DNA from 3 places in the Terrabacter sp. 2YAF2 genome. Region 1 is predicted to be linked to each of the others. Evidence: predicted binding sites of a transcription regulator. Region 1 holds the regulator's gene; each other region holds the start of a gene.
What was found. Region 1 encodes HrcA, which represses chaperone genes, less so after heat shock. Its sites were predicted from a motif close to TTNGCACTCGNNNNNNNCGAGTGCNAA; they were not measured.
Positions count from the first base shown of each region.

Region 2: groES (co-chaperone GroES) is a predicted target of HrcA. The motif match lies at 3,727-3,753, and genes of this name have one in related genera.
Region 3: groL (chaperonin GroEL) is a predicted target of HrcA. The motif match lies at 1,691-1,717, and genes of this name have one in related genera.

Region 1 covers NZ_JBFRFG010000006.1:289,901-299,538, reverse strand. Annotated here, with positions in the region: gene AB4030_RS10160 (SigE family RNA polymerase sigma factor) at 1-526, shown strand, start outside; gene AB4030_RS10155 (Gmad2 immunoglobulin-like domain-containing protein) at 523-1,734, shown strand; gene AB4030_RS10150 (16S rRNA (uracil(1498)-N(3))-methyltransferase) at 1,792-2,535, opposite strand; gene dnaJ (molecular chaperone DnaJ) at 2,553-3,686, opposite strand; gene hrcA (heat-inducible transcriptional repressor HrcA) at 3,767-4,810, opposite strand; gene AB4030_RS10135 (DUF3097 domain-containing protein) at 5,051-5,935, shown strand; gene AB4030_RS10130 (aldehyde dehydrogenase family protein) at 5,955-7,409, opposite strand; gene hemW (radical SAM family heme chaperone HemW) at 7,434-8,669, opposite strand; gene AB4030_RS10120 (peptidylprolyl isomerase) at 8,725-9,447, shown strand; gene AB4030_RS10115 (MFS transporter) at 9,487-9,638, opposite strand, start outside.
Region 2 covers NZ_JBFRFG010000002.1:112,250-121,887, forward strand. Annotated here, with positions in the region: gene AB4030_RS03485 (nucleoside hydrolase) at 1-818, shown strand, start outside; gene AB4030_RS03490 (PfkB family carbohydrate kinase) at 818-1,651, shown strand; gene AB4030_RS03495 (SRPBCC family protein) at 1,732-2,220, shown strand; gene AB4030_RS03500 (THUMP-like domain-containing protein) at 2,374-3,615, opposite strand; gene groES (co-chaperone GroES) at 3,907-4,203, shown strand; gene groL (chaperonin GroEL) at 4,320-5,936, shown strand; gene AB4030_RS03515 (WhiB family transcriptional regulator) at 6,127-6,414, opposite strand; gene AB4030_RS03520 (sigma-70 family RNA polymerase sigma factor) at 6,805-7,380, shown strand; gene AB4030_RS03525 (hypothetical protein) at 7,377-8,105, shown strand; gene guaB (IMP dehydrogenase) at 8,148-9,638, shown strand, end outside.
Region 3 covers NZ_JBFRFG010000015.1:103,622-107,637, reverse strand. Annotated here, with positions in the region: gene groL (chaperonin GroEL) at 1-1,570, opposite strand, end outside; gene AB4030_RS16215 (HIT family protein) at 1,796-2,221, opposite strand; gene AB4030_RS16210 (hypothetical protein) at 2,270-2,872, opposite strand; gene AB4030_RS16205 (MBL fold metallo-hydrolase) at 2,989-3,795, shown strand; gene AB4030_RS16200 (hypothetical protein) at 3,806-4,016, opposite strand, start outside.

The sequences.
Region 1 (9,638 bases):
GCCCACCGACCCCGACGTGGCCATCACCGAGCTCTACCGGGCCCACTGGCACCGGCTCGTGCGCCTCGCGTGGCTCCTGCTGCGCGACCAGCTCGCCGCCGAGGACGTCGTGCAGGACGCGTTCGTGGCGACCCATCGCAGCTGGGCCTCGATCCGGGACGGCGGACGTGTCGTCGGCTACCTCCAGACCTCCGTCGTCAACGGCTGCAGGTCCGTGCAGCGGCACGCCGTCGTCGTCGACCGCCAGAACCTCCGGGAGGCGGCGGCGGCCGACGCCCCGGGACGGGGCAGCCACGGGAGCGCCGAGACGCACGTCCTGCACTCGGCCGAGCGCCACGCCGTCATGGACGCCCTGCGGGCCCTCCCGTCGCGCCAGCGCGAGGTGCTGGTGCTGCGCTACTACTCCGACCTGTCCGAAGCCCAGATCGCCCACGCTCTCGAGATCTCCCCCGGCGCCGTCAAGACCCACGCCCACCGTGGCCTGACGGCCCTGCGCCGCACCATCGACCCCCTGGAGCTGTCATGAACACCGACCCGTCGCGACCCGGCGAGACGCCCGCCGACCACCCGTTCGTCGACGGCGCAGGCCTGCGCCTCGTCGAGGACCGGCTGCGCCGCTCGCTCGAGGACGAGGCGAACGCCATCACGCCCACCGACCGGCTCGGCGCCATCCTCGACGAGGGTCACGCCGGCACCGGGACCGGCTTCGTGGCGTCGAGCGTGGCGCGTTCGTCGAGCTCCGGCAGCCGACACCACCGCTGGATCCTGCCTGCTGCCGCAGCCGCGACCGCCGTGCTGGTGACCGGCACGGTGTGGGCGGTCAACCGTCCTCCGGCACAGACGCCCCCGGTCGCCGCGACGCCGACCGCCGTGGGGACGCCGACGCCCGGCGCGTCGTCCGCGACCCCGTCGAGCGGACGGTCGAGCGTCCCGACGCAGACCGCGGCCCAGCCGACCACGCCCGCCCCGACCGCGACGACGGGCGGCCCGCCGCCGGCTGCGACGACCGCGAGCGTGCCCGTCTACTACCTCGGTCCGGTCGCGGCGGGGAGTGGCCAGATCCGGCTCTTCCGGGAGTTCGTCGCCGCCGGGGTCCCGTCTCCCTCGGTCCCGTCGGGCAACGCGGTGGCCGCGTTGCGGCTGGCCATGGGGCCGGCACCGGCCGGCAGCTCCTACCACTCCGCCTGGACCGGCGTCACCGCCGAGTCGGTGACGGCCGGGGACGCCTCCATCACGGTGCGCCTCTCCTCGGGCACGCGGGACGCCACTCCGCTCGCCGCGGAGCAGCTCGTGTGGACGGTGCAGGCGGCGCTCGGCTCCGCGCTGCCCGTCCGCTTCGAGCTCGCCGACGGCAGCGCCGACGTCGCGCCCGGTCACGCGGCGTCGACGTCCTACACCCGGCCCAGCGACCCGATCGAGGTGCTCGGCCAGGTCGCTCCGATCTGGGTCGACGAGCCGGGGCGGGGTTCGGTCGTCAAGGCCGGCGCCCCCCTCACCGTCTCGGGTGTCGCCAGCACCTTCGAGGCGAACGTCCAGTGGCAGCTCCTACGCGACGGGAAGGTCGTCGACAGTGGCTTCACCACCGCCTCCCAGGGCGCCCCCGCCCGGGGTTCGTACACCTTCCCGACGAAGCAGTCGCTGACGGCAGGCGCCTACGTGCTGCGCGTCTTCGAAGCCAGCGCCAACGACGGCTCCACGGTGGCAGAGCAACGCATCCCCTTCACGGCGCGCTGACCCGCGCACCGACCGTCGCGCCCTGCCTCGTGGTCGAGGAGAGGCGGGCGTATGCCGTCAGGCCCAGCGGGTGCGCGCGCTGAGGATCGCGAGCGCCGCGGGACCGGCTGACGACGCGCGCAGGATCGTCGACCCCAGGCGCACGGCGTGGGCCCCCGCGGCGGTGAGTGCCTCGATCTCGCGGTCGGTGATCCCGCCCTCTGGCCCCACCACGACGAGGACGTCACCCGACTCCGGCAGGTCCACCGTCGCCAGCGGCTCGGTGGCGTCCTCGTGGAGCACGAGCGTGCACGCCGACTCCACCACGCGCGCCACGAGCGGAGCCAGGCCGACCACGGGGGACGTCGACGGCATACGCGCCCGGCGCGACTGCTTGGTCGCCCGGGACACGACGGCGACCCACTTGGCGAGGGACTTGGCCGCACGGTCGCCCCGCCAGACGACGACGGAGCGCTCCGCCTGCCACGGGACCACCTCGTCGACGCCGAGCTCGGTCGCCGCCTCGATCGCCTGCTCGTCGCGGTCGCCCTTCGCGAGGGCCTGGACCAGGACGAGCCGCGGCTGGGGCTCGGGCTCGTCGGTGACGTCGAGGACCTGGCCTCGCACCCACGCCCGGTCGACGTCCGTCGCCTCGAGCAGGACGCGGCGACCCGCTCCGTCGGCGACGAAGTAACGCTCGCCCGGGCGCAGTCGCACGACGGCCGCAGCGTGACGCCCCTCGTCGCCGTCGAGGAGCAGCGACGACCCGGCGACGGCCTCGGCGACCGCCGACGGGTCGCCGAGGAAGAGCTGGTGGGTCACCGGGCGCTCACGTGGGGTCACTTCTCCTTGAAGGCGTCACGCAGCTTGCCGAACAGGCCCTTGTTGGCCGGCGTCAGCCGTCCCTGGGGGCTCTCCTCGCCGCGGAGGGCCGCGAACTGGCGGAGCAGCTCCTCCTGCTCCTCGGTGAGTCGGGTCGGGGTCTGCACGGTCGCGTGGACGAGCAGGTCGCCGCGGCCACCGTGACGCAGGTGGGTCACGCCGAGTCCGCGGAGGGTGAGCACGTCACCGCTCTGCGTGCCGGCCTTGATCTCGAGGTCCTGCATGCCGTCGAAGGTCGACAGCTTGAAGCTCGTGCCGAGCGCGGCCGCGGCCATGGGCAGCTCCACGCTGCAGTGCAGGTCGTCGCCACGGCGGGTGTAGGTGTCGTGGTTGACGACGCGGATCTCGACGTAGAGGTCGGCGTTGGGCCCGTTGCCCGGTCCCACCTCCCCCTCACCGGTGAGCTGGATGCGCGTGCCGGTGTCGACGCCCGCCGGCACCTTGAGCTTGAGCGAGCGGCGGGTGCGCACGCGGCCGTCACCCGAGCAGTCGTGGCACGGGTCGGTGAGAGTCGAGCCGAAGCCCTGGCAGTTGACGCAGGGGCGGGAGGTCATGACCTGGCCGAGGAAGCTGCGCTGGATCTGCTGGACCTCGCCGGCGCCCTTGCAGATCGGACAGGTCTGGCGTCCGGTGCCGGGCTCGGCGCCGTCCCCGTCACAGCGGGTGCAGCCCACTGCGGTGTCGAGGGTCAGCTCCTCCTCGGAGCCGAAGACCGCCTTGGAGAGGTCGATGTCCAGACGCACCAGGGCGTCCTGTCCGCGCTGGACGCGCGAGCGCGGGCCGCGGGTGCCGGCCTGGGCGCCCGCGCCGAAGAAGGCGTCCATGACATCGCTGAACGAGAAGCCCTGTCCGGCGCCYAAGCCGGCGCCGCCGCCCGTGGCGAACGGGTCGGCGCCCATGTCGAAGGACTGGCGCTTCTGCGGGTCGGAGAGCACGTCGTAGGCCTGCGAGACGCGCTTGAACTCCTCCTCGGCCTCTGCACCGGGGTTCACGTCCGGGTGCAGCTTGCGGGCGAGTCGACGGTAGGCCTTCTTGATCTCCTCCTGGCTCGCGTCGCGCGAGACACCGAGGACGGCGTAGTAGTCGTTCAAGCTGGGATTCCTTTTTGGTACGTGGTGCTTTCGGTTTCCGGCGCGGCGCTGCACCGGCGGACTGGCCGAGGTGGTGCTGGTCAGGTGGCCTGGTTCTCGTCGAGGATCTCGGAGACGTAGCGGGCGACGGCCCGGACGGATGCCATCGTCGTGGGGTAGTCCATGCGGGTCGGGCCGAGGACCCCGAGGCTCGCCACGCGTTCGGAGCCGGAGCCGTAGCCCATCGACACGAGCGAGGTGGACTGGAGGCCGGTCACGGGGTTCTCGGAGCCGATGCGCACCGACACGAGCTCGGGGTCGTCGGTGAGCTGGCCGAGCAGGCGCAGCAGGGTGACGTGCTCCTCGAGGGCCTCGAGGATCGGTCCGATGCTGCGGGGGAAGTCCGCGCCCGCCCGGGCGAGGTTCGCCTGCCCGGCGAGGACGACGCGCTCCTCGCGCTCCTCGACGAGGGCGTCCCCGAGAGCGGAGACGACGGCCTCGACGGCGGCGCGGTCGGCATCGTCGGCGTCGCCCACGAGGCGTCGCAGCCGGGTCGCGGCGACGGTGAACGGGACGCCCGCCGCGACCTCGTTGATGCGTGACCGGATGGAGGCGACCAGGGCCTCACCGGTCGCGTCCGACAGGACGCGTCCGGTGTCGACGACGCGCTGCTCGACACGGCCGGTGTTGACGATGAGGACGATCATCAGGTGCGACGAGCCCATCGGGACGAGCTCGATGTGACGCACCGTCGACCGGGTCAGTGACGGGTACTGGACGACCGCGACCTGACGCGTCAGGCTCGCGAGCAGACGCACCGTGCGGTCGACGACGTCGTCGAGGTCCACGGCGCCCTGGAGGAACTGGCCGATGGCCCGCCGCTCCCCCGACCCGAGGGGCTTGACGGCGCTGAGACGGTCGACGAAGACGCGGTAGCCCGCGTCGGTCGGCACCCGGCCCGCCGAGGTGTGGGGGGCATGGATGAGGCCCTCCTCCTCGAGGAGGGCCATGTCGTTGCGCACCGTAGCCGCGCTGACCCCGAGGTGGTGGCGCTCGACGAGCGCCTTGCTCCCGACCGGCTCGGAGGTCTGGACGTAGTCCTGCACGATCGCGCGCAGCACCATCAACCTTCGGTCCTCGCTCATCGTCCCTCCTTCACGGGTCTGGCACGGGTGTGGCTCACGTCAGTCTGCGCCGGTCTGGCACTCTCGATCGACGAGTGCCAAGTCTACGTCGTGTCCCCGCCGATCTCCGACTTCATCCCACCGTAGGCGGGACCCGGGTGCCGTGCCCACCTCCTGTGCGAGCCGCGTCACCCCGGCGTCTCAGCCGGTCACCGCGTGGCGTCCGCGCGGTCGCACGCCCGCGGCATACCCTCGCTTGTCGTGTCCCCCAACGATCGCTACGGATCCGACGTGCTCAGCGGTGACTGGCGTGCCCCGAGGCGCGGCCGGTCGACCCCGATCCCCGCCGAGCCAGACCTCGTCGTCGAGGACGTCGAGACGGGCTGGGTCGGCGCCGTCGTCCGTGTCGAGAAGGCGGGTGGCATGCACGTCGTGCACCTCGAGGACCGTCGCGGCCGGACCAAGGCGTTCCCGCTCGGGCCCGGGTTCCTCGTCGACGGGGCCCCGGTGACGCTCACCCCGCCGCAGGCTGCTGCGGCGACCGCCCTCGCCGACGCACGGCGCGCCGCCTCGCGAACCGCGAGCGGCTCCGTGGCGGTCGAAGGCGCCCGCGCGAGGGTGGCGAGCGGCTCGCGCATCTACGTCGAGGGGCGGCACGACGCCGAGCTCGTCGAGAAGGTGTGGGGCGACGACCTGCGCGTCGAGGGCGTCGTCGTCGAGCTCATGGACGGCGTGGACGACCTCGCCGGCATCATCGCCGAGTTCGAGCCCGGCCCCGGGCGTCGGCTCGGTGTCCTCGTCGACCACCTCGTGCCGGGCACGAAGGAGGCGCGCATCGTCGAGCAGGCGCGGGCGTTGCCCGGCCTCTCCCGGCACGTCAAGATCCTCGGCCACCCCTACGTCGACGTGTGGCAGTCCGTGCGCCCCGAGCGCCTCGGCTGGCAGCAGTGGCCGGTCATCCCGCGGGGCACCTCGTGGAAGCACGGCATCTGCGCCGAGCTCGGATGGGCGCACGCGAGCCAGGCCGACGTCGCCCGAGCGTGGAAGCGCATCCTCGGGACGGTGCGCTCCTACGCGGACCTCGAGCCGACCCTGCTCGCCAGCGTCGAGGAGCTCATCGACTTCGTGACCGAGCCCGCCGCCTGAGCAGCACCGGCCCCTCAGGTCATCCGAGCGGCGGCGCAGGGCTGCGGCGTCGGCGGCCGGGGACGGCGACGCGGGCGATGACCTGCTGCTTGAGGGCCGTGAACGGCGGCCGGACCCAGACCGTCGTGTCGGGGCGCGTGGGCATCGACAGCACGGACTTGGCGTGCGAGAACAGCTCCACCGAGTGCTCACCGTGGTAGGCACCCGTCCCGCTCGCACCGACCCCGCCGAACGGCAGGCCGGGCACGGCCAGGTGGGCCAGCGGGACGTTGAACGCGAGCGCGCCCGAGGAGGTGTCGCGCGTGAAGCGCTGCCGCACCCGGCTGGAGGAGGTGAAGACGTAGAGCGCCAGCGGCTTCTCCCGCCCGTTGACGAAGGCGATCGCGGCATCGAGGTCGTCGACCTCGACGAGCGGCAGCACGGGCCCGAAGATCTCGTCGCGCATGACGAGCTGCTCCGGATGGTCCGGGTCGTCGACCTCGACGACCGTCGGCTCGAGGTAACGACTGGACGCGTCCGAGCGACCGCCCGTCACGACGCGGTCGTGGTCCACCATCCCCGTGAGCCGCTCGAAGTGCCGTTCGCTGACGATGCGGCCGTACTCCGTGGACTGAGACGGGTCCTCGCCGAACGCCGACCGGATCCCTTGTGCGATAAGCGGTTTGAGCGCCTCGAGGGTCGCGCGCGACGCGAGGACGTAGTCCGGTGCCACGCAGGTCTGCCCCGCGTTGGTGAACTTGCCCCACACGAGCCGCTGCGCCGTCACCGCGAGGTCGGCGTCGTCGGCGACGTAGGCCGGCGACTTGCCGCCCAGCTCCAGCGTCACGGGCGTCAGGTGGCGCGGCGCGGCCTCGAGGACGATCCGTCCGACGGCGCCGTTGCCGGTGTAGAAGATGTGGTCGAAGCGCTCGGCGAGCAGGGCGGTGGTCTCGGGGACGCCGCCCTCGACGACGTGGACGGCAGACCGGTCGAGGTAGCGCGGGACGAGGCGCGCGAGCAGCCGTGCCGTGGCCGGAGCGATCTCGCTCGGCTTGACGACGACGGCGTTGCCGGCGGCCAGGGCCCCGAGCAGCGGCGTCAGGCACAGCTGCACGGGGTAGTTCCACGGCGCGATCACGAGGACGACGCCGAGCGGCTCGCGCACCACCCTGGCCCGGCCGGGGGCCAGGGAGAGTGGCACGGGCACGCGCCGCGGAGCCGTCCACGCGCGCAGGTGGCGCAGCGTGTGGTCGATCTCCCTCACGACGAAGCCGGTCTCGGTGATCCACGCCTCCGTGGCGCTCTTGCCGAGGTCGGCGTGCAGGGCCTCGGCGACCTCGAGCTCGTGCTCGACGAGCAGCGTGCGCAGGGCCCGCAGCTGCGCCACCCGCCACGGCCTGGGCTTGGTGGTCCCGCTGTCGAAGGCGGCTCGCGCGCGCGCCACCACCTCCGCCGGGGTCCCGGCTGCTCGGGTCTCGCGCACCGTCTCCGTCATGGGGCCTCCTTCGTCGTGGGCCCCTCAGTCGGCGAGGAGCCGGTGCACCACGGTGTCGGCGAGCAGTCGGCCACGCCGGGTCAGGACGAGACGGGAGTCCCGCAGGGCGGCGGTGCCATCGAGCAGACCGTCGGCGATGAGGCCGGCCACGGCGGTGCGTCCCGATCCTCGCAGATCCGGGACGGGCAGCCCCTCGACGAGCCGTGTGCCGAGCAGCACACGCTCGTCGTAGCGCTGGTCGGCGGTGAGGGTCTCGCGCGCGTGCGCGGGCGACTCCCCCGCACCGAGCCGAGCCGCATACGCACTCGGGTGCTTGACGTTCCACCAGCGCACGCCGCCGACGTGGCTGTGGGCGCCCGGACCGACGCCCCACCAGTTCGTCCCGGCCCAGTACGCGACGTTGTGGCGGCAGCGGTGCTGCTCGGAGCGAGCCCAGTTGCTCACCTCGTACCACCCGAAGCCGGCGGCCGACAGCAGCTCGTCCGCGAGCTCGTACTTGTCGGCCTCGTCGTCGTCCTCCGGTGCGGGCACGACGCCGCGCCGCACCTGGGCGGCCAGCTTCGTGCCCTCCTCGACGACGAGGGCGTAGGCGGAGACGTGGTCGGGCTCGAGCGCGACGGCCGCCTCGAGGCTGCGCCGCCAGTCCTCCAGGGACTCCCCCGGCGTGCCGTAGATGAGGTCGACGCTGACCTGCATGCCCGCCGCCCGGGTGGCCGCGACGGCGCGCGCGACGTTGTCGGGGTCGTGCGTGCGTTCGAGGGTGTGGAGCACGTGGGGCACGGCCGACTGCATGCCCACGGAGACGCGGGTGAAGCCGCCGTCGGCGAGCTCACGCAGCGACTCGGGTGTCACGGAGTCCGGGTTCGCCTCGGTCGTCACCTCCGCGTCGGGCGCCAGCCCGAACCGCTCGCGTATGCCGGCCAGCACCGCCACGAGATCGCCCGACCTCAGCATGGTGGGAGTGCCACCACCGACGAAGACCGTTGACACAGCTGGCGCTTCGCGGCCCAGAACCGAGCGGGCGAGGTCGAGCTCGCGGATGGCGGCGTCGGCGTACGTGTCGATGCCGATGGTGGCACCGGGACCGCCGAGCTCGGTCAGGGTGTAGGTGTTGAAGTCGCAGTAGCCGCAGCGCACCGTGCAGAACGGGACATGGACGTAGACGCCGAGATCGGTCGACGCCAGGTCGGAGAGCGCCGCGGGCGGCAGCTCACCCGTGCTGGGAGCGGGGTCGCCGTCGGGGAGGGCGGAGGGCGGCATACCTCCATTCTCCCAGCCCGGGAGGCCTGCCTCGTCCACGTCGTACGCTGCCCTCATGGCGGATGCGCAGCCGGCGCGCCGCAGGACCGTGCGGCTCCTCGTGGGCACGGCCCTGCTGTGCCTCGCCGTTGGTGCGTCCGTGATCGTGCTGACCCACCAGCAGCGGCAGGCCGGACCCACGCAGGCGCCCACCGTCGCCGTGACGTGCGTGTCCCCGCCGACCCCACGCGCGACCTTCCCCAGGTTCACGACCGCACCGCCCGCGTCCGTGGCGGCCGGGTCGGACTGGAGGGCCGCCCTGCACACGACGTGCGGGGACGTGACGTTGCGGCTCGACGGGCAGCGCGCGCCGAGGAGCGTCGCCTCGTTCATCGCTCTGGCCCGGGCCGGCTACTGGACCGACAGCGTCTGCCACCGGCTCACCACGCCACCGGCACCCACGGCGTTCCTCCAGTGCGGGGACCCGAGCGGGCGCAGCACGGCCGAACCGGGTTACGACCTGCCGCTGGAGAACGTCCCGGCTGACCAGACCTACCGCGTCGGCGACGTCGGGATGGCCCGCGGCGACGGCTTCCTCGGCACCGCCGGCGAGTTCTTCGTCGTCCACCACGACTTCACGGTCGCCCCGGGGTCACCCGTCTACTCCCTCATCGGGCACGTCGACTCGGGGCTGGACGTCGTGCAACACATCGTCAGCGGGGGCGGTGAGGACTTCAGGTCGGACGGCCCACCCTTCCTGTCCGTCAGCGTGCTCAGCGTCGACGTGCATCGCCTGTGACACCTCGAGCCGTGGCGAGAGGGCCGGGAGGCAGCCGGGTCAGCCCGAGTGCGTCGTGACCCCGTAACGAGCCCGCGACGCCAGGGCCCAGCGCGCTGCCGGGACCGAGACGAGCGCGATGACGACCATGAAGGCGGCCAGGACGAACCAGCCGGTCTCACCGAGGCCGACGCAGAGGTAGGTGACGACCG
Region 2 (9,638 bases), on a different contig from region 1:
CGGCGGGTCGCACCGACGTGCCCGTCGCCCGCGGCGCCGAGCGGCCGCTGCTCGAGGTTCCCGTCGATGCCCGCCACGTCCACGGCGACGACGGCATGGGTGACCTCGGGTGGGGCCCGCCCGCCGCCAGGAGCGACCGGCGCCACGCGGTCGAGCTGCTCCGTGACACCTGCCGCGAGGCTGCCGAGACCGACCGGCCCGTGACGCTCGTTCCGCTCGCGCCGCTGACCAACATCGCGCTGCTGCTGCGGACGTATCCCGATGCAGCGCAAGGCATCTCGGAGATCATCTTCATGGGCGGCGCGGCGCACGTCGGGAACGCGACGGCCTCGGCCGAGTTCAACGTCTTCCACGACCCGGAGGCGGCGGCCGTCACCCTCGATGCCGCAGCCGACCTCGGCATCCCGGTGACGATGTACGGTCTCGACGTCTTCTACGAGCCGGTCGTCACTGCCGACGTGGTGGACGAGCTCATCGCCGTCGGGGGCCGAGGGCCGGCCGAGCTCGGTGGCCGGCTGATCGCCTTCCAGAACCAGCGGTTCGGCCGGGACGCCTCCACGATCGGCGACGCCGGCGCCGTCTGTGCGGTCATCGACCGCACCGCGCTGACGACGGAGACGCTCCCGCTGCGGATCGAGCTCGCAGGCACGTGGTCGCGCGGACGCACCATCGTCGACCGCCGCGACTGGAGCGGGGACATGGCGCACGACCCGCACGGCGAGGCCCCCGTCCGCATCGAGGTGGCCCTCGGCGTCGACGGAGCCCGCTACGCCGCGCTGTGGGCCGACACGCTCCTCGGCCGGACGGGGGAGCGCTGATGGGGCGCGTCGCCGTCCTCGGCTCGCTCAACGTCGACGTCGTCACCCTCGTCGAGCGGCACCCCGTCCCCGGCGAGACCGTGCTCGGCGAGGCCGGTGGCCGGTTCGTCGGGGGCAAGGGCGGCAACCAGGCCGCGGCCGCGGCGCGCGCCGGGACGAGCCACGTGCAGATGCTCGCTCGGGTTGGTTCCGACGAGGCGGGCGCAGCCTACGTCGAGCGCCTCGGGGCCTTGGGCATCGACCCGTCGTCCGTCTCGACGAGCCCCACGGCCCCGACCGGGACCGCGCTCATCACCGTCGACGAGCAGGGCGAGAACTCGATCATCGTCATCGCGGGCGCCAACGGGGAGCCGGACCCGTCGCTCGCCCGCGAGGCGGGACGCCTGGCTCCCGGCGACGTGCTGCTCTGCTCGCTCGAGGTCGACCTCGGGACGGTGGCCGCGGCGGCCAGGGCGGCCCACGCCGCAGGTGCGCGCGTCGTGGTCAACCTCGCTCCGTATGCCGCCCTGCCGCCCGACGTCATCGAGCTCGCTGACCCCGTCGTCGTCAACGAGGCGGAGATGCGCGCCCTCGCGGACTCCGCCCTCGTGCCCCAGTCGCTCCTCGTGACCTTCGGCGCGGCGGGAGCGCGGTGGGGGATGGACGGTGTCGACGGCATACCCGTCCCAGCCGCGGAGGTGGGTGACACGGTCGGGGCCGGGGACGCGTTCTGCGGTGCGCTCGCCGCGGCGCTCGCGGGTGGCGCGGACCGACGGGCCGCGCTCGAGACGGCCAACGCCGCAGGCGCGGCGGCGGTGCGCTGGGTCGGGGCTCAGCCGGACGCTGCGCTCTGAGCCTTCTTTGTACCTTGCACGTTACGTAACCATTGGGTTACGTTGATCGGGACGGCCGTGGGCCGACGAGAGGAGCCGTGATGGGTGAGCTGACGCAGGTGCTGGGCCGGATCGATCGCGACGGTGACACGGTGGCGGTGGTCTTCGACCGGCACTACCCGACGACGCCCGACGACCTGTGGCAGGCCTGCACCGACCCCGAGCGCCTGGCGCGCTGGTTCGCCCCCGTCAGCGGCGACCTGCGGCCCGGGGGCCGCTTCACCATCCACTTCGACGACGCCGACACCCCGTCGTGTCGAGTCGTGACGTGCGAGGCGCCGGCCCGCCTGGTCTGGGAGTGGCCGGTGCGCGACGTCCCGTCCCTCGTGACGGTGGAGATCTCCGAGGACGGCCAGGGCTCGCGACTCGTGCTGCGCCACGAGCGACTGGCCGCGGGACAGGCCGCAGGGTATGCCGCCGGCTGGGACACCTACGTGCGCGCGCTCGACGCCCATGTCGCAGGCGCACCCGGACCCGAGTGGGATGCCACGTGGAGCGCCCTGCACGAGCTGTATGCCGAGGACGCCTGAGCGGCGCGTGGCCGCCTGACGATGAACTTGCCGATGGTGCTGCGATCGGTGGGGTGATAACCCCACCAAGCGCAACACCATCGAGCAGGCCATCCGGCACATCGTCGGCTGACGCCCGGGGGCGCGGCGCAGACGGTGCGGACGGGCGACGGGTCAGGCCGGCGTCACGACGAGGGCGACCTGACTGCCGCCGACCCGGGTCAGGACGAGCGTCGCCTCGGAGCCGCCCCTGCCGCGCCCGGTCATCTTCAGCTGCCGGCGCAGCAGGTCGGCGTCGAGGGTCACGCCACGCTTCTTGATCGTCACGCGGTCGTGGCCGTGGTCGCGCAGCCACCGCGCGAGGCGCTTCGTCGACAGCGGCATCGCCTCGACGACCCGGTAGCGCCGGGCCCAGGGCAGCTCCCTCGGCTGGCCGCTCGTCACGTAGCCGACGCCGGGGGCCAGCTCGGCGCCGTCGACCGCGGCGACCAGTGCGCCGGTGAGCCCGGCGCGGATGACGGCTCGGTCTGGCTCGTGCAGCCACTCGCCGATGTCGCCCACCGACGCGAGGGGCGGACGCTGGCCGCCGTCCTGCGCGTCGGCCTCGGTGACGACCGACGTCGAGGTCTCGGTGCACACCGCAGCCGTGCGGCCCCTGGTGGCGACGAGTGGGCCCCACCAGACCGCGCACTCGAGCACCTCGCCGTGCCAGGACGTCCACTGTGCCTCGGCGCCACGCGGGACCGCGCCGTGCGGGAAGGCGGGGGAGAGCTTCGCGCCCGTCGCGGGCACCGCGTCGGCGAAGGCCAGCACCTGCGACCACGTCGGCGAGATGGCATCGAGCGAGAAGAGGCGCTTGGTGCGGCCGTTGACGTCGGCCACGCCGGCGACGCGGCGGGCGGGGTCGAGCCACAGGCCGAGGCGGCGTGCGCCCTCACCCTGTGGCAGGCGTACGTCCTCGGCGAGCCCGTGCGTCACCCGCGCCGACGGCCAGTGGCGCAGGTTGACCGCGGCGACCCTGGCGGTCGCGTCGTCCGCGTCGACGGCGTGAACCGTCAGGTCGAGGCCGGCGAACGCCATGGCGTCGGCCCCCAGCCCGCACCCGAGGTCGTAGACGTCGCGAACGCCCGCGGCCGCATACCGGTGCGCGTGGCGGGCGGCGATCGCGAGTCGGGTCGCCTGCTCGAGCCCGTCGGCCGTGAAGAGCATCCCCGCCGCGAAGTCGCCGAACTTGTCGGTGCCTCGAGCGCGCAGCCGCGACTGGGTCATCGCGGCCGCGACGAGGTCCGCCGCGAAGCCCGCGTCGCGCAGGCGGTCCTGCAGGTGCAGCGACCCGGCCTCGTCGTAGGGAGGAAGCGACTGGAGCAGCGCCCAGCCCTCACCCGCGGAGAGGCGATCGACCATGGCGGCGTCCATGTCCACATCCTCGCAGGCGCAGTGGTGCAGGCCGGGAGTGCTGGGGGCCGGCCGAAGGAGGTTTTCGGGGTACTCGGGGCGCAGGGCCGCCAGGCCCGTGAGCCCCGAGGGTTGGCACTCGACTTGACCGAGTGCTAACCGCAAACCTAGATTTCTTCCTGTTGGCACTCTCGACCCGAAAGTGCCAGCTCCCTCCTCGAGGGAGGTCGACCCCCGCGACGGCGGCCAGCCTCGAAGAGCCCACAGTCCGTAGTCAGTTCTTTCGACTGTCCCGAAGGGAAGGTCACCACCGTGTCGGTTGCCATCAAGCCGCTCGAAGACCGCATTGTCGTCAAGTCCCTCGAGGCCGAGCAGACCACTGCATCCGGCCTCGTCATCCCGGACACGGCCAAGGAGAAGCCGCAGGAGGGCGAGGTCCTCGCTGTCGGCCCCGGCCGCTTCAACGACAACGGCACCGAGCGCGTCCCGCTCGACGTCAAGGTCGGCGACAAGGTCATCTACAGCAAGTACGGCGGCACCGAGGTCAAGTACGGCGGCGAGGAGTACCTCATCCTCTCCGCGCGCGACGTCCTCGCCATCGTCGGCTGACCCAGCCGTATGCCGTGACCGCACCCCGGTGAGCCCCGCTGGGGTCTCCCCGGGGTGCGTTCCGTTTCACCCCAGATCCACTCAGACGCAACGCAATCCGAGCCTGAAGGAACACCATGGCCAAAATGCTGGAGTTCGACGACTCCGCCCGCAAGTCGCTCGAGCGCGGTGTTGACGCGCTCGCCAACGCCGTCAAGGTGACGCTCGGCCCGAAGGGCCGCAACGTCGTCATCGACAAGAAGTGGGGCGCCCCCACGATCACGAACGACGGCGTGACCATCGCCCGCGAGATCGAGCTCGAGGACGCCTACGAGAACCTCGGCGCCCAGCTCGCCAAGGAGGTCGCGACCAAGACCAACGACGTCGCCGGTGACGGCACGACGACCGCGACCGTCCTCGCCCAGGCCATGGTCAAGGAGGGCCTGCGCAACGTCGCGGCGGGCGCCGCCCCCGCCGCGCTCAAGCGCGGCATGGACAAGGCCGTCACCGCGGTCAACGACCGCCTGCTCGAGAACGCCCGCGAGGTCGACGGCAAGGACGAGATCGCCTCCGTCGCCACGCTCTCCGCCCAGGACTCCACCCTCGGCGGCCTCATCGGCGAGGCGTTCGACAAGGTCGGCAAGGACGGCGTCATCACCGTCGAGGAGTCCTCGACGACGGCGACCGAGCTGGAGTTCACCGAGGGCATGCAGTTCGACAAGGGCTACCTCTCGGCCTACTTCGTCACCGACACCGAGCGCATGGAGACCGTCCTCGAGGACGCCTACATCCTCATCAACCAGGGCAAGATCTCCTCGGTCGCCGAGATCCTCCCGGTCCTCGAGAAGGTCGTGCAGTCGGGCAAGCCGCTGCTCATCATCGCCGAGGACGTCGACGGCGAGGCCCTCTCGACCCTCGTGGTCAACAAGATCCGTGGCACGTTCAACGTCGCGGCCGTCAAGGCCCCCGGCTTCGGCGACCGCCGCAAGGCCATGCTCCAGGACATCGCCATCCTCACCGGTGGCCAGGTCATCGCGCCGGAGGTCGGGCTCAGCCTCGACCAGGCCGACCTGACCGTCCTCGGCCAGGCCCGCCGCGTCGTCCTCACCAAGGACAACACGACGATCATCGACGGCAACGGCGAGGAGGGCGAGGTCTCCGGCCGCGTCCACCAGATCAAGGCCGAGATCGAGCGCACCGACTCCGACTGGGACAAGGAGAAGCTCCAAGAGCGTCTCGCCAAGCTCGCCGGTGGCGTCTGCGTCATCAAGGTCGGCGCGCACACCGAGGTCGAGCTCAAGGAGAAGAAGCACCGCATCGAGGACGCGATCTCCGCGACGCGGGCCGCGATCGAGGAGGGCATCGTCGCCGGTGGCGGCACCGCCCTCATCCACGCCGCTTCCGCCATCGACGCCCTCGAGCTGACCGGTGACGAGGCCACGGGCGCGTCCATCGTGCGCAAGGCCGTTGCCGAGCCGCTGCGCTGGATCGCCGAGAACGCCGGCCTGCAGGGCTACGTCGTCACCTCCAAGGTGGCCGAGCTGCCCCTCGGCCAGGGCCTGAACGCGGCCACCGGCGAGTACGGCGACCTCATCGCGGCCGGCGTCATCGACCCGGTCAAGGTCACCCGCTCCGCGCTGCGCAACGCCGAGTCCATCGCGTCGATGATCCTCACGACCGACACGCTCGTCGTCGACAAGCCGGAGAACGAGGACGCCGCTGCCGGCGGCCACGGCCACGGCCACGGCCACTGACGAACGACGCCACACGGCATACGACATGGACGCCTGAGGCGGACCACGTCAGCGCCTGACAGCACAGCAAGGGCCGCTCCCCGATGGGGAGCGGCCCTTGCTGCTGCTCGACCGCCGCGACCCCGTCGTGACTCGCGGGTGGGTCGAGTTGCTGTGCCGCCGGCGACGTGTGCCGGCGGGCGTCAGGGGGTCACGACGCCTGCTGGATGCCGTCCTGGATGACCTCGCGCTCGCCCTCGGTGAGTCCGCCCCAGACGCCGTAGGGCTCCCGGACCTCGAGGGCGTGCGAACGGCACTGGGCCAGCACGGGGCACGCGGCGCAGACGGCCTTGGCCTGCGCGTCACGGTTGCGCCGGCGAGGGCCCCGCTCGCCCTCGGGGTGGAAGAAGACCTCGGGGCTGACGCCTCGGCAGGCCCCGTCCAGCTGCCAGTCCCAGAGGTCGGCAACCGGTCCGGGCAAGCGCGTGATCTCGGCCATGAACTCGTCTCTCCGTGGGGCGGGGTGCCCGCCGTGTCGTACCGGCCCGCTCGGTGCACCGAAGGGGTGCTGGGTCCGCGGATCCGACGCTAACCGGGCACGCGATCACGGATAAAGAGCGGAATCTTAAGGACTTGTTCAAGAATTGCCCTCCAGATGGCATGGTGGTCCACGCGAGGGGTGTGGCGGGGGTTGGGCGTCGGTTCGGCGAGGGTTCGGCTCTTCAGTGGTCGTCCGGGATGCGCGGCGGCACTAGCATGGTCGGCTCCGGCGACGGGTGCCTGGCGGGCATCGCCGTCGCCAGCACAGACGACAGTTCGGGGGACGACGACTCTCATGGGTCCTGGTTGGTCCACGCACGCCGGCGTAACGCCGGGCGGCGCCGGCGCGATGGAGCGCTTGGACGCTCTGTCGCTACGTGAGCTGGCGGCGCTCGCCGTGCGTGACACCGACGCGCGCGACGTGCTGCTGACCCGCGTCAGGGACATGGCACTGCGTTACGCACGCGTCCGGCTCGGCCGCTTCGGTGCCGAAGACACTGCCCAGGACGTCGCTCAGGAGGTGTGCATGGCCGTCGTGACCGCTCTCCCGACCTACGAGGAGCGCGGAGTGCCGTTCGAGGCCTTCGTCTACACCATCACCTCCCGCAAGCTCGCCGACGCGCAGCGCGCCGCGATGCGCGGACCGGCGCCCGTGGCCGACGTGCCCGACGGCCCCGACGACGGGCCGTCGCCCGAGTCCGTGGCCGTCATGCGCGACGACGCGGCGACCGTGATGACGCTCATGCAGCAGCTGTCCGGACAGCAGCGCGAGATCCTGACGTTGCGCGTCGCCGTCGGGATGAGCACCGACGAGACGGCCGCCGCCCTCGGGATGTCGACCGGGGCGGTCCGCGTCGCCCAGCACCGCGCGCTCACCAGGCTCCGTGCGATGGTCGCCCGGGCCGAGGCGGGTGACGTGGCGTGAACGACCCGTCCCCCCTGAGCGACCTCATCGCCGACGACCTCCTCCTCGACCGCCTCGCGGCCCGGGTCGACGCCGGCTCCGACCCGCTCGCCGGCCTGCTCGGAGCCCTCGCAGCCCAGGCCGACATGCCGCTGCCGCTGAGCACCGGGCGCCGCCGGATCGGCAACAAGCACCGCTACCTCGGGGCGTTCGCCGCCCTCGCGGTGGCTGCCTCCGGTGCCGGTGTCGCGGCCGCCGTCACGGTGCCGGCCCACGGATCGAGCCAGGCCGACCGTGCCCTTTCCGTGACGCTGACCGACGACAGCGCCCGCAGTCACGTCCCGACCACGCCGCTGCCACGGCTGGGGCTCCCGCAGACGTCACGAAGCACCCACGCACCGGCACTCGTCCTCGCTCGCCGCGGCGACGGCGCCATCGTGCTGGTGCCGGCCGGGTTCGTCGCGGCGCCGGCGCGACCCGGCGGTGGAACACCCGGGACCGGGGAGACCGGCAACGGTGAGACGGGCAACGGACAGGCGGGCAGCTCCGGCCACCAGGGCGGCGGCAAGCAGGCTGGGGCGGCCCAGACGCCCACTCACGGCAAGAAGCCCGCACCCGCCACCACCAGGGCGAGCAAGGGAACCAAGAACGGCCACCGGGACGGCAAGGACGTCAAGAAGCCCGCCGCGACCACGACGCCCGCGACGAACCAGGGCGTCGGCCCACAGACGCCGCCCACCCCCTGACGCGCGTTCGGACGTCGCTGTGCCAACCCGTAGAATCGGGCAATGAGCCTCGGATCGTCTGATGTGCCCGCTGCTTTCGCCCCGATGGGCCTGACCTACGACGACGTGCTCCTCCTGCCGGGCTACAGCGACCTCGCCCCCAACGACATCGACACCACCACGCGCCTCACGCGCGAGCTGTCGATCCGCTCGCCCCTGGTCTCCGCGGCCATGGACACCGTCACGGAGGCCCGGATGGCGATCGCGATGGCCCGCCAGGGCGGCCTCGGGGTGCTCCACCGCAACCTCTCGATCCAGGACCAGGCCTACCAGGTCGACCTCGTGAAGCGGACCCAGACCGGGATGATCTCCAACCCGATCACCATCGGCCCGGACCGCACCCTGGAGGAGCTCGACGCCATCTGCGGCGAGTACCGCGTCTCGGGCCTGCCGGTCATCGGCGACGACAAGAAGCTCATCGGCATGGTGACCAACCGTGACCTGCGCTTCACGCCGGTCGCGGAGTGGGCCACGACGCTCGTGCGCGACGTCATGACGCCGATGCCGCTCATCACCGGTCACGTCGGCATCAGCCGCGACCAGGCGACGGCCCTGCTTCGCCAGCACAAGCGTGAGCGCCTGCCCATCGTCGACGCCGAGGGCCACCTCGCCGGCCTCATCACCGTCAAGGACTTCGTCAAGGGCGAGCAGTTCCCCGACGCGAGCAACGACGCCGACGGCCGCCTCATGGTCGGCGCAGCGATCGGCTACTTCGGCGACTCGTGGGAGCGGGCGACGACCCTCATCGAGGCCGGGGTCGACGTGCTCGTCGCCGACACCGCCCACGGGCACGTGCGCCTGCTCATCGAGATGGTCCAGCGGCTCAAGAGCGACCCCGCGACGCGCCACGTCCAGGTCATCGGCGGCAACGTCGCGACGCGTGAGGGCGCTCAGGCGTTCGTCGACGCCGGCGCCGACGCCGTCAAGGTCGGTGTGGGTCCCGGCTCCATCTGCACGACACGCATCGTCACCGGCGTGGGCGCGCCACAGATCACGGCCGTCCATGCGGCCGCGCAGGCCTGCAAGCCGGCCGGCGTGCCGGTCATCGCCGACGGCGGCCTGCAGTACTCCGGCGATATCGCCAAGGCCATCGTCGCCGGCGCCGACTCGGTCATGGTGGGCTCCCTGCTCGCCGGGTGCGAGGAGAGCCCCGGCGACCTCATCTTCGTCGCGGGCAAGCAGTTCAAGAGCTACCGCGGGATGGGCTCGCTGGGGGCGATGAGCTCGCGCGGCAAGAAGTCCTACTCCAAGGACCGCTACTTCCAGGCCGAGGTCGAGTCCGACGACATGATCGTCCCCGAGGGCATCGAGGGCCGGGTCGCCTACCGTGGCCCGCTGTCGGCCGTCGCCCACCAGATGCTGGGTGGTCTGCGCCAGTCGATGTTCTACGTCGGCGCCCGCTCCATCCCGGAGCTGCAGGACAAGGGCCAGTTCGTCCGCATCACGTCGGCCTCGCTCAAGGAGAGCCACCCGCACGACGTGCAGGGCATCGTG
Region 3 (4,016 bases), on a different contig from region 1:
TCTCGGGCTTGTCCGCGATGACGGCCTCGGTCGTGAGGAAGAGCGCCGCGATCGAGGCTGCGTTCTGCAGCGCCGAGCGCGTCACCTTGACCGGGTCGATGATGCCGGCGGCCAGCAGGTCGCCGTACTCACCGGTCGCGGCGTTGAGGCCGTGACCGGCCTCGAGACCGCGCACCTTCTCGGCCACGACTCCACCCTCGAGACCGGCGTTGATCGCGATCTGCTTGAGCGGGGCCTCGGTCGCGACGCGCACGATGTTGGCACCGGTCGCCTCGTCACCCTCGAGCTTGAGCTCGTCGAGCGCCTTGGCGGCCTGGATGAGGGCCACGCCACCACCGGCGACGATGCCCTCCTCGACGGCAGCCTTCGCGTTGCGGACGGCGTCCTCGATGCGGTGCTTGCGCTCCTTGAGCTCGACCTCGGTGGCCGCGCCCGCCTTGATGACGGCCACGCCGCCGGCGAGCTTGGCGAGGCGCTCCTGGAGCTTCTCGCGGTCGTAGTCGGAGTCCGACTTCTCGATCTCGGCCTTGATCTGGGCGATGCGGCCCTCGATCTGCGAGCGGTCCTCGGCGTCCTCGACGATGGTCGTCTCGTCCTTGGTGACGACGACCTTGCGAGCCTTGCCGAGCAGGTCGAGGGTGGCGTTCTCGAGCTTGAGACCGACCTCCTCGGAGATGACCTGACCACCGGTGAGGATGGCGATGTCGGTGAGCATGGCCTTGCGGCGGTCGCCGAAGCCCGGAGCCTTGACGGCGACGGACTTGAACGTGCCCTTGATCTTGTTGACGACGAGGGTCGCGAGGGCCTCACCCTCGATGTCCTCGGCGATGATCAGCAGCGGCTTGCCGGACTGCATGACCTTCTCGAGCAGCGGGACGAGGTCCTTGATGCTGCCGATCTTGGAGTTCGCGACGAGCACGTAGGCGTCGTCGAGGACGGCCTCCATGCGCTCGGTGTCGGTGACGAAGTAGGCGGAGATGTAGCCCTTGTCGAAGCGCATACCCTCCGTCATCTCCAACTCGAGGCCCATGGTGTTGGAGTCCTCGACGGTGATGACACCTTCCTTGCCGACCTTGTCCATCGCCTCGGCGATGAGACCGCCGATCTCCTCGTCGGCCGCCGAGATGCTGGCGGTCGAGGCGATCTGCTCCTTGGTCTCGATCTCCTTGGCCTGCTCGAGCAGGCGGGCGGTGACGGCCTCGACGGCCTTCTCGATGCCGCGCTTGAGCGCCATCGGGTTGGCGCCGGCGGCCACGTTGCGCAGGCCTTCCTTCACCATCGCCTGGGCGAGCACGGTGGCCGTCGTCGTGCCGTCACCGGCGACGTCGTCGGTCTTCTTGGCAACTTCCTTGACGAGCTCCGCGCCGATCTTCTCGTACGGGTCGTCGAGCTCGATCTCCTTGGCGATCGAGACGCCGTCGTTGGTGATCGTGGGCGCGCCCCACTTCTTCTCCAGAACGACGTTGCGGCCCTTCGGGCCGAGGGTCACGCGGACGGCGTCGGCGAGGATGTTCATGCCCCGCTCGAGACCGCGGCGTGCCTCTTCGTCAAAAGCAATGGTCTTGGCCATTCGGGTGGTTCCTCCCACACGAAACGTTGGTGGTGGACCGCACGACGCCCGCGACGGACGGGATCGGTCTCCCCAGCTTCATGTCGCTGCGGACCCGACCCCTCGGCATACGGCCCATTTCTGTCACTCCCCTAGGGAGAGTGCTAACGCCATTATTGGCACTCTCGGGGTGAGAGTGCAAACGTTCCGGAGCGCTGCCGATCGGGCGTATGCCGTGCGCTCGGCTCAGGCGCCCACGGCCGGCGCCAGCGCGCCGGCGATACGGGCGGCATACTCCGTGGACTCCTGCTCCGACGCGTACGTCGTGCGGGGCCAGAAGAAGCCGCGCAGGCCGTCCCCCTTGGTGCGTGGCACGACGTGCACGTGCAGGTGCGGCACCGACTGGCTCACGACGTTGTTCACCGCCACGAAGCTCCCCTGGGCGCCGAGCCCCTCGACGGCTGCCGCGGCGAGCCGTTGCGCCGCCCCGAGCAGCGTGGCGTGCAGGTCGGCGGGCAGGTCGAGCAGGGTGTCGACGTGCCGGCGCGGCACGAGCAGCACGTGGCCCTTGAACACCGGGCGCCGGTCCAGAAAGGCGACGAGCTCGGGCTCGTCGAGCACGACGTCGGCGGGCGTCTCTCCGGACACGATCGAGCAGAAGACGCAGTCCATGGCGACAGGCTCCCACGCCGTCGCCGGTCGAGCCGTCTCGCAGCCAGCTCAGCAGAGGACGAGCAGGAGGCAGCGGCTGGTGGTGGGCGTCGTGGTCGGGCTCGTGGTGCGGGTCGGGGTGCGGGTCGGGGTGGGGGTCGTGGTGGTCGGCGAGCTGGTCGGCGCCGGCTCGCGCGACCCGGTCTGCCTCCGCTTCCGCTTCTGGATGTCATGGGTCTCCACCGGCAGCGGCACGGCCGTGGCTGATGGAGCAGGCGCCGCCTCGGTGCTCTGACTCGGTGGGGGCGTGGGCGGCGTGCTGGCCGGCGCCGAGGACGCGGGGTCGCCGTTCGGCGCCGCCACCGGCGTGGCCGAAGAGCGGTTGGAGCTCCGGGAGGTGATCGAGCCGGCCTCGCGGGTCGCGCTCGGCGTGGACGTCGCCGCGACCGGGGCCAGGTCGTCCGCCGTCGCGGTCCGCGTGGAGTCGCCGTTGGGCAGCCCGACGCGGGGAGCCGAAGCGGTGGTCCGGACCGGAGAGCCGGCGTCGGGCCAGTAGGCGATGGCACCGGTCGTCAGGAGAGCCACACCTGCCACCCCGGCCACGCCGGCTGCGAGAACGCGCTTGCGGCGTCGCTCCGAGGCACGTCTGGAACTGCGGGTGTCGGTGGACATGGCATGCCACGGTAGACGAACGGGCGGAGGACCGCCCATTCGCGCGTGCGCCGATACGGTGTTCACATGCTCGACGGGACGCGACCGGAGACCGGCATCACAGCGCAGGACCGCCGGTGACTGCCGCACCGGGAGGTGGCTTCACGGAGGTGGCCGACCGGGTCTTCGTCGCGCGCTACCGCGAGTGGGACGTCAACGTCGGCCTCGTGCTCGGTCGCCACGGCGCGGTCGTCATCGACACGCGGGCGAGCGACGTCCAGGGCGCCCACGTGCTCGACGACGTCCGCCGCCTCGGCAAGGACGTCGTGGTGCGCCACGTCGTCAGCACACACGTGCACTTCGACCACACCTTCGGCAACGCCGCGTTCGAGACGGCCATCGTGCACGCCCACGACAACGTCGGTCGCACGACGCAGACTGCGGCCGAGCACATCAAGGCCCTCGTCCGCGCCGACCCCGGAGCCGCCCCGGAGTACGGCTACACCGAGCGCGACGCCGCCGAGGTGTTGGCGACGGTCGTCCGGGGCCCGGACCGCACCTTCGGCTCCAACGCGACCATCGACCTCGGTGACCGGGTCGTCACGATGGCGTATGCCGGCCGCGGCCACACCGACGGCGACGTGGCGGTGCTCGTGCCCGACACCGACGTCATGTTCCTCGGCGACCTCGTCGAGGAGAGCGCGCACCCGTCGTTCGGCGACGACTGCTGGCCGCTCGAGTGGGCAGACACCCTGACCTCCCACCTCGTACAGGTGTCGGAGCGCACTGTCGTCGTGCCGGGGCACGGCCGACCGCCCCTCACGTCGCCGAGGGGCCTGATGGGCGATTGCCGGTTGGGTTGGTGGTGTTCTTCCGGCACCTGGTGCCGGAAGAACTCCACGAACCCACCCGGCATTCGCCCATCAGGCCGCTCGGCGACGTGAGGGGACCGCGTCACAGTCGGGACCGCAGGGCCTGAGGTCCTCCGTCCAACCGCGAGCCCGGAGCAGGCGCCCGACGACGCGACTGCCCCGACAGGGCTCGAGGACCTGGCCCCCCGAACCGGATGCCTGCCTCGCCCCGCACCACGGCGTCGACGTCTCGCTCGAGGTCGGCCCACTCGCGCCGCGGCCCCACGTGGACGAACCGCCCGTCGAGCTCGACG